2 regions of the Planococcus antarcticus DSM 14505 genome follow, and region 1 is predicted to be linked to the other one. Evidence: riboswitches for the same ligand, from Rfam matches in the RefSeq annotation. Region 1 holds a riboswitch; the other holds the start of a gene.
The links. Region 1 has a riboswitch for FMN ahead of BBH88_RS15785 (hypothetical protein). Riboswitches for the same ligand answer to the same signal wherever they lie in the genome.
Positions count from the first base shown of each region.

Region 2: another riboswitch for FMN. It lies ahead of BBH88_RS11350 (ECF transporter S component); the one in region 1 lies ahead of BBH88_RS15785 (hypothetical protein).

Region 1 covers NZ_CP016534.2:3,216,439-3,220,329, forward strand. The annotation lists gene BBH88_RS15765 (histidine phosphatase family protein) at 1-98, opposite strand, end outside; gene ribH (6,7-dimethyl-8-ribityllumazine synthase) at 272-736, opposite strand; partial or broken gene ribB (3,4-dihydroxy-2-butanone-4-phosphate synthase) at 776-1,381, opposite strand; gene ribE (riboflavin synthase) at 1,399-2,028, opposite strand; gene BBH88_RS15785 (hypothetical protein) at 2,013-2,303, opposite strand; FMN riboswitch at 2,366-2,536, opposite strand; gene BBH88_RS18965 (CHY zinc finger protein) at 2,935-3,258, shown strand; gene BBH88_RS15795 (GNAT family N-acetyltransferase) at 3,367-3,855, opposite strand.
Region 2 covers NZ_CP016534.2:2,254,420-2,258,310, forward strand. The annotation lists gene BBH88_RS11335 (RecQ family ATP-dependent DNA helicase) at 1-157, opposite strand, end outside; gene BBH88_RS11340 (YpbB family protein) at 154-1,176, opposite strand; gene BBH88_RS11345 (ferredoxin) at 1,283-1,534, shown strand; gene BBH88_RS11350 (ECF transporter S component) at 1,583-2,164, opposite strand; FMN riboswitch at 2,309-2,441, opposite strand; gene BBH88_RS11355 (hypothetical protein) at 2,518-3,711, opposite strand; gene sigX (RNA polymerase sigma factor SigX) at 3,701-3,891, opposite strand, start outside.

The sequences.
Region 1 (3,891 bases):
AAGTCTTTTGCCTGCTTTTTTCCCATTTCAGTCAATTCTGCATCGGGCGCCTGCCCGGTCGCCTGACAATGTCTAATCAGAAAAATCGTTTTGTTCATAATTTCCCACCTTAATTCGATTTTATCTCTTAATGTACAAGTTAGAACAGTTTCTATTCTATATTCACCTTATTCGTAATTTGGCGGACCCAATGTAGTTATACACCACATTCCCCTAAATCCATTTTTTTAACCTTGAAAAAACTCCTGAGCAAAAGCCCAGGAGCTGACTATTATAATTTTTTCATGAGATTTGCCATCTCAATAGCACCGGCTGCTGATTCCCAGCCTTTGTTGCCTGCTTTTGTTCCTGCACGCTCGATCGCCTGTTCAATCGAATCCGTCGTTAAGACTCCAAAAATGACCGGAATATTTGCTTGGTCACTGGCTCTTGATACACCTTTTGCAACTTCGCTGCAGACATAATCGAAATGAGGCGTAGCGCCTCTGATGACAGTCCCTAACGTGATGACTGCATCGTAGTTTCCGCTCATCGCCATTTTTTTTGCTACAAGCGGAATCTCAAAAGCTCCCGGAACCCAAGCAATTGAGACATCGTCCGCTCCAACTCCATGGCGCTTTAACGCGTCTTCCGCGCCGCCTAGCAATTTACTTGTGATAAATTCATTAAAGCGTCCGACAACTATGCCGATCCGCAGTCCTTCACCGTTTAAATATCCTTCAAAATGAACCGTCATGCAATTCCATCTCCTCTAGTCGATTAGTAAGCCGTCATATTTTGACTTTTCTTGCTGATACGATACCAAGTCTTTAATTGTGAGAATGCCAAGTCCTAGCCGTTCCGCCACTTTCAGCAAATCATCTACGCGTGCCATTGTGCCGTCGGGATTCATAATCTCGCATATAACCCCAGCTGGAGGCGATCCTGCAAGCTTGGCCAAATCTACAGCTGCTTCGGTGTGCCCTGTCCGGTCAAGTACGCCGCCATCTTTTGCAATCAACGGGAAAATATGACCAGGACGTTTAAAGTCTGTTGCTTTCGCATCCGGGTTCACTAAACTGGTGATTGTATGGGAGCGTTCAAAAGCACTGATTCCAGTAGTTGTGTCTTTATGGTCAACACTGATTGTGAAAGCAGTGCCAAATTCATCCGTGTTGTCATCAGTCATGAGACCAATCTGCAAATTTCGTGCGATTGACTGGGCAATCGGTACACAAATTAACCCTCTTCCTTCAGTCGCCATCAAATTGACGATTTCAGGTGAAGCAAACTCAGCTAAAGCGATAAAATCGCCTTCGTTTTCCCTGTCTTCATCATCAATGACGATAATAGCTTTGCCATTTTTTAAGTCTTCAACGGCTTTTTCTACAGTGTAGAACATCTCTACTGCGCCTCCCTTTAAAATCCGTTTTCTGCCAGCCAGCTTCTGCTGAGTTTCGGTTCTGCTGTTTGAATACGTTCGGTATACTTCGCCAATAAATCACATTCGATATTGACTTTGTCGCCAATGCCTTTTTCTCCTAATAGCGAATCTTCCTGCGTAGTCGGAATAAGCGAAATGGTCACCGTATTATGGCCAAGCGCAAAAATCGTCAGCGAAGTACCATCGACTGCGATGGAGCCTTTTAGCATCACGTACTTCATCAGCCGAGGTTCAAGTTCAATTGTTTTGGTCACAGCGTTTGCTTCTTTTTTTGTTGAACGGATCATGCCAACGCCATCGATATGGCCACTGACAAAATGACCGCCGAAACGCCCGTTGGCGGGCATCGCGCGTTCCAAATTCACTCGTGCTCCTGCTTTTAATCCGATCATTGTCGAGGACTTGACCGTTTCCGGAATGACATCAACTGTGAACGTATGAGAGTTGAATGTCGAGACAGTCAAACAAACTCCGTTAATGGAGATGCTGTCTCCACGCTTGATGTCTTCTAAGATCAGGGCACAAGAGATGGTCAACTCCATCGCCTGCGGTTTAGCGCGGACTGAAGCAACGTGTCCAACTTCTTCGACTATGCCTGTAAACATTTTTTCACACTCCTCCATTCCAGTCGTGAGAATAGATTTAATTGAGTTCGTACGGGTAATTGGGTATTTTCCACCACGGGGCGTATGGGTGGTGAGGAAAAGAACATTCTGAAGGTTATTCTGTGCATGTGCCCTACTTCTTTATCAAGATTGCCGATTGCTCGGCAGTTTTTAGTACCTTGAAAAAGCTCTTTTTCCACGGAGGAAAGGAGCCGGATTAAAGATGGTCGCCTTGCGACTTTAGGGACTGGTCCCTCGTAAGGTTTTTTGGTCATACAAATTCCTCCTTTCAATTCTAACTCATTGAAAAGAAGAGGCACATAACGAAGCCGATCTCTACATTCTTCTCCCATCCAGACTGTAACTGTCGGTGCCGGAATTTCACCAGCTCCACCGTTTAGAAGCGCATTGCATAGAGGCCTATGCCTGCCTTCATCCAACCGGGTCACGGACTTACAGTTTCCTGCTCACCGCCGGTAAGGAATTTCACCTTGCCCCGAAGAATTAGATTCGTAGTTTCGTCCCTTTCATAGTAGCATAGAAAGAAAGCAAACCATATAAGTTGAGCTATATAAGTTGAACTTAAGAATCATCATATTGTAAACTGCGTCGGCCGATTTGGGTAAAGCACAGACGATTGCTCCTGCGCAAGCTCGTCGCAAATGAGGTCCCGGGAATGCCTGGTCCGTTTTCTGGCAGGAGCCCAGCCCATGGACACGCCGCCGCTAAGAGAGCCACTTCACTTAATAAGAACTACTATTTCTTCGCTAACTTACAGATATCGAGCAACGCGACTGAGGAGGCTTGGCGCTCGTCCGCGACAAGCGCAGCTGGTTTGCGGAATACCTGCTACGAAGGTTTATTAATTCACCTTATATCGTTTCGTTTCAGAAAAGGAGATTTGTTATGCCCCATCATCAAGTAGTAAAAGGCATCGGGGTTGATGTCGAAACACGCTGTGCTCACTATCATTCACCTATCGATCGGATTGCCATTAAATTTTTCTGCTGCCAAGAATACTTTCCGTGTTTCGAATGCCATGAAGCCATCGGATGCGGCAAACAAAAGGTTTGGCCAAAAGAACGGTTCCAAGAAAAGGCAGTTTTATGTGGGACTTGCGGATATGAACTGTCTGTCGTTGAATATTTAGCCTGCGCATCCATTTGTCCGAGTTGTTCTTCATCGTTCAATCCCGGCTGCAGCATACACAGGCATCTTTATTTCGAATAAAAAAATTTCAATCAATGCAGGATTCCCCTTCTCCTGATTGAAGCAGGAGACTTACTGACTGTAATAGCCGAATAAACGAAATAAAGCCATGTGAGAGAATGATTACTCTCACATGGCTTTATTAATAGGCAGTGACATTACATATTGCTCACCTTTCGAGCGCATGATTCGCCGGCCTGTGTCTTTAAATCCGGCTTTTTGATACAAGCGCTGCGCGGGTATATTCCGGGCATTAACCCCGAGAACCACTTCATCGAAATCTGGAAACTCCATTTCCAAGAATTCCGGCAGCGCATAGATAGATCCTGTCGCGATTCCTCTTCCCTGATATTTGGGATTCACGGAAAACCCTCTTAACAGCAAAGCTCTGGGGTTATCTGAATGTTTCTTCCGATCTTCCGATTCATCCAGTTCGAAAAAACCCGCATCCTCACCTCTTGCTTTGATGATAATAAAATGTTTTAGCGGATCTTTAGCATCTTTTTCGATGATTTCTTTAGGCAACCGCGTGAACTCTAGTTGGTTTGATGGCAAATCGTAATCGATTGACCCTTTTGAGGAGTAACGATGCAATGTAACTTCTCTTTTCTTAATCAAGCTATAACAACCTCCTTATTTACTTTCGCTGTCTAC
Region 2 (3,891 bases), 960 kb from region 1:
TCGCTGGCAGCTGATAGCAGATTGATTTCCCCATTCCAGTCGGCAGCAGCGCAATGACATCTTCACCAGCCAATACCTGTTCGATGATTTCCCGCTGTCCTGGGCGAAACGAAGAAAATCCGTAGGCAGAATACAGTAATTTTTCTAAATTCATCATTGGTCCTCCCTAATCGACAGAGCCATTCGGATTTGAAAATAACTGGCTTCCGGCAGTTGCTCTTTTATTTCCCGCAGTCTTTTTGTGTCTCTCCGCCGGCTTTCAGCAATAATCGCCTCGTAAAGAGCCGAATTTAAAAAAGGCGTGTAGTTGAAATATGGATCGTTCATTGCCAGTTCCACAAAATGATCCTCGATGGTACTGGTCTTTAGTTGGCGAAGCGAAGCAATCTGTTCGAGTGAAAATCCTTTGTCGAATAATTTTTCTGTGCGCTGGGCTGTTTCTGTCAAAGAGGATTCCTGGATGATGCCTTCCATTAGACCTAAGAGCATCGGTGGTTTAGACTGTTCTATTATTGCCATCCAGCCGTGCAAGGCTTCTACAACCATTAATTGAACATCCAAGAGCGACAAGTTTTTCGAATCTGCAATTTGCTGCCATGTTAATCCGCTCAACCCAGATCCTGTTAAACGTTCCATAATGATCATTTTATGGGTTTCAGAAACCTCAGTATCGGTTAATGTACTTAAAAGCTCTTCTTTAAAGGCTTGTGCTACCGCCAAATCGCGAAACCCAATCCGCTTTAAATATTTTTTCACCCAACTCTGTATTTCTTCATTACCGACAATGGGATCAAAGATTTTTTCCTGCTGGCTGATATGAGAAAAAGTTTGAACAATTAGTGACAAGCGGTTAAAAAAAAGATTTTCGTTACCACGGTATTTCCAGCCATTCAGCGATGAAGCAGCAATGTCTAAATCAATCGCTTTTTGGGACAATTCGAGCACTTGTTCATTGACCACTAGATAGCTTTGTGAAAATAAGTGTCGAACCGCTTGATCATAGGCTTTCTTATCCAATTTCGGTAGCACGCCAAAATAAGGATACAAGCTGAAATAGCCAATATCCTGTATAGTTTGTCCAGACTTCTTTCCTTTAATCAAATGATATGGAGAAGAGATAGTCCGCTGCCGGTTGACGGCCTTCATAATGGCCAAAATGAGTTCGGTGAATAACAAGCTTGTGCCCCCTAGCGGTTTTGGGTTGAAAAAATACTCAAACACCTTTAGAATAAATACGATAGCCTAACTGAACTTGTTCGGAGATAAAGGAGAGGAAAACATTATGGCTAAGTATACCATTGTCGACAAGGATACTTGCATCGCTTGTGGTGCTTGTGGTGCAGCTGCACCTGATATTTACGATTACGATGACGAAGGAATCGCTTTTGTTATTTTAGATAATAACATGGGAACAGAACAAGTTCCAGATGAACTCGAAGAAGACATGGAAGATGCATTTGAAGGCTGTCCAACAGATTCCATCAAAGTTGCAGACACATCTTTTGAAGGCGATCCTTTAAAATACGAAGACTGATCCAAATAAAAAAGGCGTTCGGCAGTGATAAACTGCCGAACGTCTTTTTTATGATAAATAATAGGAACGCTGCTTTTCGATCCACGTGTGCATACTGCTGAACATTAGCAGCACGACTGCAGTCAAGAGCAGGCCTTTGATTAAGTTAAACGGTAAAATTCCCAGAACGATGGTTCCGAATAACACACTGCCTGTCTCAGCTGGCATGTTAAGGAAATAAGTGTACATCGGCAGAAACACCAAGTAATTTAAAATACTCATGCCGATTGCCATAGTCAATGTTCCAAAAGCCAATCCAAAAATCATCCCTTTTTTAGTTGCTACTTTGTGGTAGATGAAATAAACTGGCAAAATAAACAACAGGCTTGTCACAAAATTAGCCATATGGCCAACCGGAACTCCTGTAGGACTTCCTGCAAAAAGCCAATCCAGTACATTCTTAAAGAATGCCACTAAAATCCCTGCTACTGGACCCATCGTAATCGCCGCAATCAATGCAGGTACATCACTAAAATCCACTTTCAAAAAAGCTGGTAAAGCTGGCAGTGGAAAGTTGAAAAGCATCAATATAAACGAAATACTGCTTAACATCCCAATAACGATCATCGTTTGCAGCTTCTTGTTCTTCATATTCCTCTCTCCTTGTCGTGATTCACCAGAAGAAAGGCTTGGACTCGCATTTACATATAAAAACCCTTAAGCACCAAGTACTTAAGGGAGAAAAGGCACACTTAAAAAGCGTTGCGTTTACATGTAAACGACAAACGTCCGCACCTTCACCTTCTCCCATCCAGACTATACTGTCGGCTTTGGAGTTACACCAAATCCTGCGTTTTACGGCTCGCGGGCTTATGAACAGAGTTCAATTACCGCCGGTAGGGACTTGCACCCTGCCCCGAAGATGAATCGATATTTTGTTATAGCCTAATCGTAGTATAAAAAAGAAGCGTTGTAAACAAATTTGTTTACAACGCTTCTTTTCCTCATTCCAAAGACCACTCTAGCAAGTTAGGTGCTACTGGAACTGGCAGTGGCTGGCTGAAGTCAAATCCGTTCCAACTCTCAGGCTGTAGCCCTATGACTTCCACTTTCTTCCCAAACGTATCAGCGGTCAACGCAAAACTTTCTATCATTCGAATCGTTTCCAAAGTGTCCAGCGAATTCAGATCAAGTGCATCCTCAAATTCAACTTGTACAAGGTCTTGCGTCTCAGAAACTTGATAATCCACATTTTTCGGGACTGTTGGCCCGTAAAAATCGCTCGGGCTTTCAGTAAGTCCCCCTATGGCTTCACTCGCTGAAGTGAGCGGCATATCGTACCCAGGAACAAGATAAACATCTCCATTTGAAGAAGTGAATGAATAATAGGCAATGTCTTCCTGAGCCGGAATAATCGGCTCAACAGGACCGATTTCAGAAAACCCAGCGGCTGAACCATCTTCATTGGCCACTTCAATTTCTGACACGTCTGAAAATGTCTCTGAAAGAGTATTGAAATAAACTCCAATACTGGCAGAAGCCATATCGTATTGGTGATCCTGAGGCAGCATGTGGCGAATGCCTTGCGCCGTTTTCTCCAAAGTTCCAACATACGGATGGTACTCATCAAAACCTAGCTGTGTTTCATCGATTTCGTCTGCGTATTCCTTATACAGATCAAGCGATGATGGAGTTTTATCTCCAAATGCAGCTTCTACCTGATCACTTGGAATCAGAAAGGAGACCGGTACAACAACTGCATTTTCTGTCAACCCGATGGTCATCAATGTCTGATTGCCGATAGTTTCATCGTAAACTGCCGTTCTTACTGGTTCTTCTACTTGTGCTATCGAGAACTGGCCCGACTCTCCAGTTCCGGATTCTTCAGCATCAGGCAGACTTTCCAACTCTTCGTTCTCTTGATCCTCAGTTGTTGCAGTTGATTCTGTGCTTGAATCTGATTGATTTTGAGTGGTATCAATGCCAAGTTGACTAATGATGGAGGCAACCAATATTCCAACTGTAATAAATGCCAATGCAGCTACCAACAATGGCAGCCACTTTTTGGGACGTTTTTGGACTTTTTGTTTCTTGGCCAAGCGATTGTAAACTTCTTCTTTAGGCCGATTATCTTTGATTGCGGGGAAATCCTTTAACAAATCTTCGATGGATTCATCGGTCCATTTGTTATTCGGCATTTTCATCTCCCCCTTCCTTCGCTTTTAATTTTTCACGCAAGGCTTTGATTGCGCGATGCTGTGTCGTTTTCACTTTTCCTTCTGTCCAACCTAAAACATCTGCAGTTTCTGCTATCGATAAGTCCTGAAAAAAACGCATGATGATAACCATTTTTTGGTCTCCTGTGCAGGTATCCAATG